2 regions of the Streptomyces sp. NPDC002490 genome follow, and region 2 is predicted to be linked to the other one. Evidence: riboswitches for the same ligand, from Rfam matches in the RefSeq annotation. Region 2 holds a riboswitch; the other holds the start of a gene.

Region 1 (3,399 bases), on a different contig from region 2:
AGCGCGAACATCGCCGCCGCGTTGGCCTGGGCACCGGAGTGCGGCTGTACGTTGGCGTGCTCGGCGCCGAACAGCTCCTTGATCCGGTCGATCGCGATCTGCTCGACCACGTCGACGTGCTCACAGCCGCCGTAGTAGCGGCGGCCCGGGTAGCCCTCCGCGTACTTGTTGGTGAGCACCGAGCCCTGGGCCTCCATGACGGCGACCGGGGCGAAGTTCTCCGACGCGATCATTTCCAGGGTCGACTGCTGGCGGCGCAGTTCGGCGTCGACGGCGGCGGCGACGTCCGGGTCCAGCTCGTGCAGAGGCGTGTTCAGAAGCGACATCAGATGATCCCTAGTTGTGGGTCAGCCCGCGGAAAAGGCGGTGTAGTCGTCGGCGGTGAGCAGGTCCTCCGGCTCGGCCGCGACGCGCACCTTGAACAACCAGCCGCCCTCGAAGGGCGCGGAGTTCACCAGGGACGGGTCGTCCACCACGTCCTGGTTGGACTCCGTGACCTCGCCGGTCACCGGGGAGTACAGGTCGCTGACCGACTTCGTCGACTCCAGCTCGCCGCAGGTCTCGCCCGCGGTCACCTGCTGGCCCGCCTCGGGGAGCTGGGCGTAGACGACGTCACCGAGCGCACCGGCGGCGAACTCGGTGATGCCGACCGTGGCCACGCCTTCGCCGTCGGGGGCCGACAGCCACTCGTGCTCCTTGCTGTAGCGAAGCTGCTGGGGGTTGCTCATGGTGGGAATTCTCCTGTACGCGGGGGAGTGCTGAGGAACGGGATGTCTTGGCATGTGAGACGTGCGTCGGAGCGCACGGCCCGACGGACGTCATGTACCGCGCGGGGGCCCGGTGGAACCGGAGCGTGGTGCATCCGGGCGGGCCCGGTGGTGCGCGCGGAAACTACTTCCGGCGGCGGTAGAAGGGCAGTGCCACGACCCGGTACGGCTCGTGCGTGCCGCGGATGTCCACCCCGACCCCGGCGGTGCCCGGCTCGGCGTGCGCGGCGTCGACGTACGCCATGGCGATCGGCTGGCCGAGGGTGGGGGAGGGCGCGCCCGAGGTGACCTCGCCGATCACCGTGCCGTCCGCGACCACCGCGAACCCGGCGCGCGGCACCCGCCGGCCCTCGGCGACCAGGCCGACCAGCTTGCGCGGGGGGTTCGCCGCGGCCTTCTCGGCGGCGGCCTCCAGCGCCGCCCGGCCGACGAAGTCGCCCTCCTTCTCGAACTTCACCACCCGGCCGAGACCCGCGTCGAAGGGGGTCAGCCCGGTGGTCAGCTCGTGCCCGTACAGCGGCATGCCCGCCTCCAGGCGCAGGGTGTCCCGGCAGGACAGTCCGCAGGGCACCAGCCCGACCGGGGCGCCCGCCTCGGTGAGCGCCCGCCACACGCCCTCCGCGTGCTCGGGGGCGACGAAGAGTTCGAAGCCGTCCTCACCGGTGTAGCCGGTGCGGGCGATCAGCGCGGGGACCCCGGCGACCGTGCCGGGCAGCCCGGCGTAGTACTTCAACCCGTCCAGGTCGGCGTCCGTGACGGCGGCCAGGACGCCCGGTGCCTCGGGGCCCTGCACCGCGATCAGCGCGTAGGCGTCCCGGTCGTCGCGGACCTCCGCGTCGAAGCCCGCGGCCCGCTCGCGCAGCGCGTCCAGCACCGTCTGGGCGTTGCCGGCGTTGGCGACCACCAGGTACTCCGTCTCCCCGGTGCGGTAGACGATCAGGTCGTCCAGGATGCCGCCGTCCTCGCGGCAGATCATCGTGTACCGGGCGCGCCCCGTGGCGACGGTGCCGAGGTTGCCGACCAGCGCGTGGTCCAGCAGGTCCACCGCCTGCGGGCCGGTGACGGTGATCTCCCCCATGTGGGAGAGGTCGAACAGTCCGGCGCGGGTGCGCACGGCGTGGTGCTCGTCCCGTTCGCTGCCGTAGCGCAGGGGCATGTCCCAGCCCGCGAAGTCGGTCATGGTGGCACCGAGCGATCGGTGCAGCGCGTCCAGCGCGGTACGGCGGGGGGCGGTGCTCATGAAGGTGCTCCCAGGGCATGACGGCGAGATGGTCCTCCCCATCTGTCATCGGACCTGAGAGGTTCGCCGGGAGCCACGCCGCTGGGCGGCGGCCCGGTTTGCACCTTGGGTGGGACCGCGCGTACGACGTCGCGGTCCGCTTTTCAGATGTGCCTCGCCCGCGCGGTATCTGGGCCTGAGAGATTCAAGGGAGGGACTTGCTCCTTCGGCGCCCCGGTACGGCCGGGGGCTCTCCCGCGCGGGTTCAAGCGGCCGGTATGCAGTTGGCGGGCACATCATTGCACGCTCGCGCCGCCTTGGGCAGGGTGGCGTCCCCCCGACCCCGCGGCACCGGTCCGGGGCGGTCCCCGTCACGGACCCGTGGCCGTATCCGTACGCGATCCGGACCCGCGAAATTACCGGCTCTTTACACTCTACGGGGAAGGCTCACGTGACGGACTGGAGGGGACGATCACGGTGAACACGACGAGGGGGTACGCGAGCGCCGCTGGCGTGGCGCTGCCCGAGCAGGCGGGTGCCGCCGCCGCGCGGGCGCGCACGGAGCGGGCCGCCGCGGTGGTCCGGGACCTACGGGACCGGGCCGGCCGCGGGCCGCACGCGCTCCGGTTCGCCCCCGGTGACCTGGTGGTGGTGTCCGGGCTGCCGGGCAGCGGCAAGTCCACGCTGATGTCGCGCACGGTCCGCGACACCTCCGTCAGCCTCGTCCGCGCCGCCCTCGCGACCCCCGTCGCCCCGGCGCGGCGCATCGACTCCCAGGACACCCGCGACCGCTGGGCCCGCCGGATGCCCGCCGCCCTGCCGTACGCCCTGTACCGGCCGCTGGTGCGGGTCGCGCACTTCGCCGGCTTGCGGCGGGCGCTGCGCTCCGGGGAGAGCGTGGTGGTCCACGACTGCGGCACCCAGGCGTGGGTGCGCCGCTGGCTGGCCCGAGAGGCCCGGGCCCGCGGCACCCGGCTGCACCTGCTGTTGCTCGACGTGGCGCCGGACACCGCCCTCGACGGGCAGCGCCAACGGGGCCGGGGCGTGTCCCGGTACGCCTTCGCCCGCCACCGGCGGGCGATCGGCCGGCTGGTGCGGGACGCGCAGCGGGGGGTGCTGCCGGCCGGCTGCGCCTCCGCGGTGCTGCTGGACCGGGCGGCGGGCGGGGCGCTGCGGTCCGTCCGCTTCGACGCGTAGGCCCGGACGGCACCGCCGCCCGGCCCGAACGGGCGCCGGACGCCCGGAGCTTCGCGTTAGGGTGCCTGGCGCAGACGCAGCGCGGCACGAGCAGGTGGTTGACGATGGAGATTCCGGCCCAGACACCCCAGCCCCCCACGGTCCCGGCTCCGCCCGGGGCCTGGCCGGTGAACGAGTTGGAGGAGGTGCTCGCCGCCTCCGTGGGGGTGCCCGGGG
Region 2 (3,399 bases):
GTGGAGCCGCTCAGCCTGGACGAGGCCTTCGTGGACCTGGAGGCGGGCGGCACGGCCCGCGAGGAGGCGTCCGCCCGCGCGGTGGGCACCCGACTGCGCGCCGACATCCGGGCCGCCACGGGGCTGACCGGGTCGGTCGGGCTGGCCGCCTCCAAGATGGTCGCCAAGATCGCATCGGAGGAGGCCAAACCGGACGGTCTGCTGCTGGTGCGGGCGGGCACCGAACGGGCCCTGCTGGCCCCCATGGCGGTCCGGGTGCTGCCGGGGGTGGGGCCCGCCACCGGCGACCACCTGCGCCGGGCGGGCATCAGCACCGTCGGCGAACTCGCCGAGGCCGGCGAGGACGAACTGGTGCGGCTGCTGGGCAAGGCCCACGGAGCGGGCCTGTACGCGATGGCCCTCGCCCGCGACGAGCGGCCGGTGGTGGCCGAACGCGAGACGAAGTCGGTGTCCGTGGAGGACACGTACGACGTCGACATCCACGACCGGACCCGGGTGCGGCTGGAGGTGCAGCGGCTCGCCGAACGGTGCGTGCGACGGCTGCGGGACTCCGGCCATTCGGGCCGCACCGTGGTGCTCAAGGTGCGCCGCTACGACTTCTCGACGCTCACCCGCTCCGAGACGCTGCGCGGGCCCACCGACGACCCCAGGGTGGTCCGCGAGGCGGCCGGCCGCCTGCTGGAGTCGGTGGACACCACCGGCGGCGTGCGGCTCCTCGGCGTGGGCGTCAGCGGCCTCGCCGACTACACCCAGGAGGACCTGTTCGCGCAGGCGGCCGGGGAGCACCCGCCCGAGGTGCCCGCCGACACGGAGGCCGATCCGGGGGCCGAAGGCCCGCAGGACCCCGTGTCGTCCGCCCGTGCGTCCTCCCGGTGGGCGGCCGGACACGACGTCCACCACGCCGTCCACGGGCCGGGCTGGGTCCAGGGCAGCGGGGTGGGACGGGTGACGGTGCGCTTCGAGACCCCAAACTCCCCGCCGGGCCGGGTGCGGACCTTCGCCGTGGACGACCCCGACCTCACCCCCTCCGACCCGGTCCCCCTGGTGGCGGACGGCTACCTCTCCCCGGACGGCTCGGGCTCGTCCCCCGGGCCGGCGGCCCACTCGCCGACGTCCGGGCCGGGAGAGGCCACGTCGAGCCCGTAGTGGTGGTAGAGCCGCAGCTCCTGTTCGGGGGAGAGGTGGCGCCCCACGCCGAAGTCCGGGGCGTCCCTGATCAGGGCGCGCTCGAAGGGCACCCGGAGGGTGCCCGCCACCAGTTCGCTGGGCTCCAGGGGGACGAACGCGTCCCGGCTGAACAGACCCGTCCGGATCGCCGCCCACTCCGGCACTCCCGTGGCGTCGTCGAGGTAGACCTCGTCCACCGTGCCGATCCTCGCACCGTGGAGGTCGAACGCCTTGCGGCCGATCAGGTTGCGCGGATCGATGTCGGTCTGCACGTGCCCTCCAGCTCGTCGCAACTCATCCGTCAGCACCACGAAAGAGCAGATTTCCGCAGGCGGCCACTCGAAGCCCCGTGCGAAGAGCCGCTGGTAGGCTGGAGGCGGCTGTCGACCCCGTGCGGGAGAGCTCCCTGGCCACGGTCGGGGGCGCCGAAGGAGCAAATCCTCCCCGGAATCTCTCAGGCCCCAGTACCGCGCGGGTGAGGTCACTCTGGAAAGCAGGGCGGGCGGTTTCCGGACCTCCGCCCTCACCGACGGTGAAAGTCGGGCCGCGCGCCCGGTGAAGCTCTCAGGTTGAGATGACAGAGGGGGAGGCCGTCCGGGCACCCGCGTCATGGTGCCCCTCGCAGGTCGTACCGACCAGGAGGCCCCCGCAATGACTGTCAACCGTCCCCCGCTCTCCCAGCTCGAACAGGGCATTCCGTTCGAGCGGCGCCACATCGGCCCCGATGCGGAAGCCCGTGCCAAGATGCTCGCCCAGGTCGGGTACGGCTCACTGGACGAGCTGACGGCCACCGCGGTCCCCGACGTCATCAAGAACGCCGAGGCGCTCGACCTGCCCGCGGCCCGCACCGAGGCCGATGTCCTCGCCGAACTGCGCTCCCTCGCCGACCGCAACGACGTCCTCGGCTCCATGATCGGCCTGGGCTACTACGGCACCTTCACCCCGCCGGTCATCCTCCGCAACGTCATGGAGAACCCGGCCTGGTACACCGCCTACACGCCGTACCAGCCGGAGATCTCGCAGGGCCGTCTGGAGGCCCTGCTGAACTTCCAGACGACGGTGGCCGAACTGACCGGGCTGCCCACGTCCGGAGCCTCCCTCCTGGACGAGGGGACCGCCGCCGCCGAGGCCATGGCACTCTCCCGCCGGGTCGGCAAGGTCAAGGGCGGCGTCTTCCTCGTCGACGCGGACACCCTGCCCCAGACGGTCGCCGTCATCCGGACCCGCGCCGAACCGACCGGGGTGGAGGTCGTCGTCGCCGACCTGACCGCCGGCATCCCCACCGAGGTCGCCGAGCGGGGCGTCACCGGCGTCCTGCTCCAGTACCCGGGGGCCTCCGGGGCCGTGCTCGACCTGCGCCCCGTCATCGAACAGGCCCACGAACTGGGCGCCGTCGTCACCGTCGCCGCCGACCTGCTCGCCCTCACCCTGCTGACCCCGCCCGGCGAACTGGGCGCGGACATCGCCGTCGGCACCACCCAGCGCTTCGGCGTGCCCATGGGCTTCGGCGGCCCGCACGCCGGCTACCTGGCGGTGCACGAGAAGTTCGCCCGCAACCTGCCCGGCCGGCTCGTCGGCGTGTCCGTCGACCGCGACGGCGACCGCGCCTACCGGCTCGCGCTCCAGACCCGCGAACAGCACATCCGCCGCGAGAAGGCCACCAGCAACATCTGCACCGCCCAGGTGCTGCTCGCCGTGATGGCCGGCATGTACGCCGTCTACCACGGGCCGGAGGGCCTGCGGACCATCGCCCGCCGCACCCACCGCTACGCCGCGGTCCTCGCGGCGGGCCTGCGGGCCGCCGGTGTCGAGGTGGTGCACGGCGCGTTCTTCGACACGGTGACGGCACGGGTGCCCGGCAGGGCCGCCGCCGTCGTGGCCGCGGCCCGCGAGGACGGGGTCAACCTGCGGCTGGTGGACGCCGACCACGTCGGCGTGGCCTGCGACGAGACCACCACCCGCGAGCAACTCGGGACGGTCTGGACCGCCTTCGGAGCCGACGCCGACGTCGAGGACCTGGACGCGAGGGTCCCGGACGCTCTGCCGGCGGCGCTGCTGCGCACCGACGACTACCTGACGCACCCCGTCTTCCACCAGTACCGCTCCGAGACGGCGATGCTGCGCTACCTGCGCCGGCTCTCCGACCGGGACTACGCCCTCGACCGGGGCATGATCCCGCTCGGTTCCTGCACGATGAAGCTGAACGCCACCACCGAGATGGAACCGGTCACC

What was found. A riboswitch is a leader RNA that binds a small molecule or an ion and turns the genes downstream of it on or off. The one in region 2 is predicted to bind glycine.
Region 1: linked by a shared signal. The riboswitch ahead of gcvT (glycine cleavage system aminomethyltransferase GcvT) and the one ahead of gcvP (aminomethyl-transferring glycine dehydrogenase) in region 2 are both predicted to bind glycine.

The regions. Positions count from the first base shown of each region.
Region 1 covers NZ_JBEOWM010000005.1:78,665-82,063, reverse strand. Annotated here, with positions in the region: gene glyA (serine hydroxymethyltransferase) at 1-326, opposite strand, end outside; gene gcvH (glycine cleavage system protein GcvH) at 348-728, opposite strand; gene gcvT (glycine cleavage system aminomethyltransferase GcvT) at 892-2,007, opposite strand; glycine riboswitch at 2,040-2,160, opposite strand; glycine riboswitch at 2,161-2,254, opposite strand; gene ABT092_RS04780 (AAA family ATPase) at 2,464-3,183, shown strand; gene ABT092_RS04775 (enhanced serine sensitivity protein SseB) at 3,288-3,399, shown strand, end outside.
Region 2 covers NZ_JBEOWM010000062.1:9,329-12,727, forward strand. Annotated here, with positions in the region: gene ABT092_RS27525 (DNA polymerase IV) at 1-1,146, shown strand, start outside; gene ABT092_RS27530 (PRC-barrel domain-containing protein) at 1,056-1,439, opposite strand; glycine riboswitch at 1,552-1,647, shown strand; gene gcvP (aminomethyl-transferring glycine dehydrogenase) at 1,819-3,399, shown strand, end outside.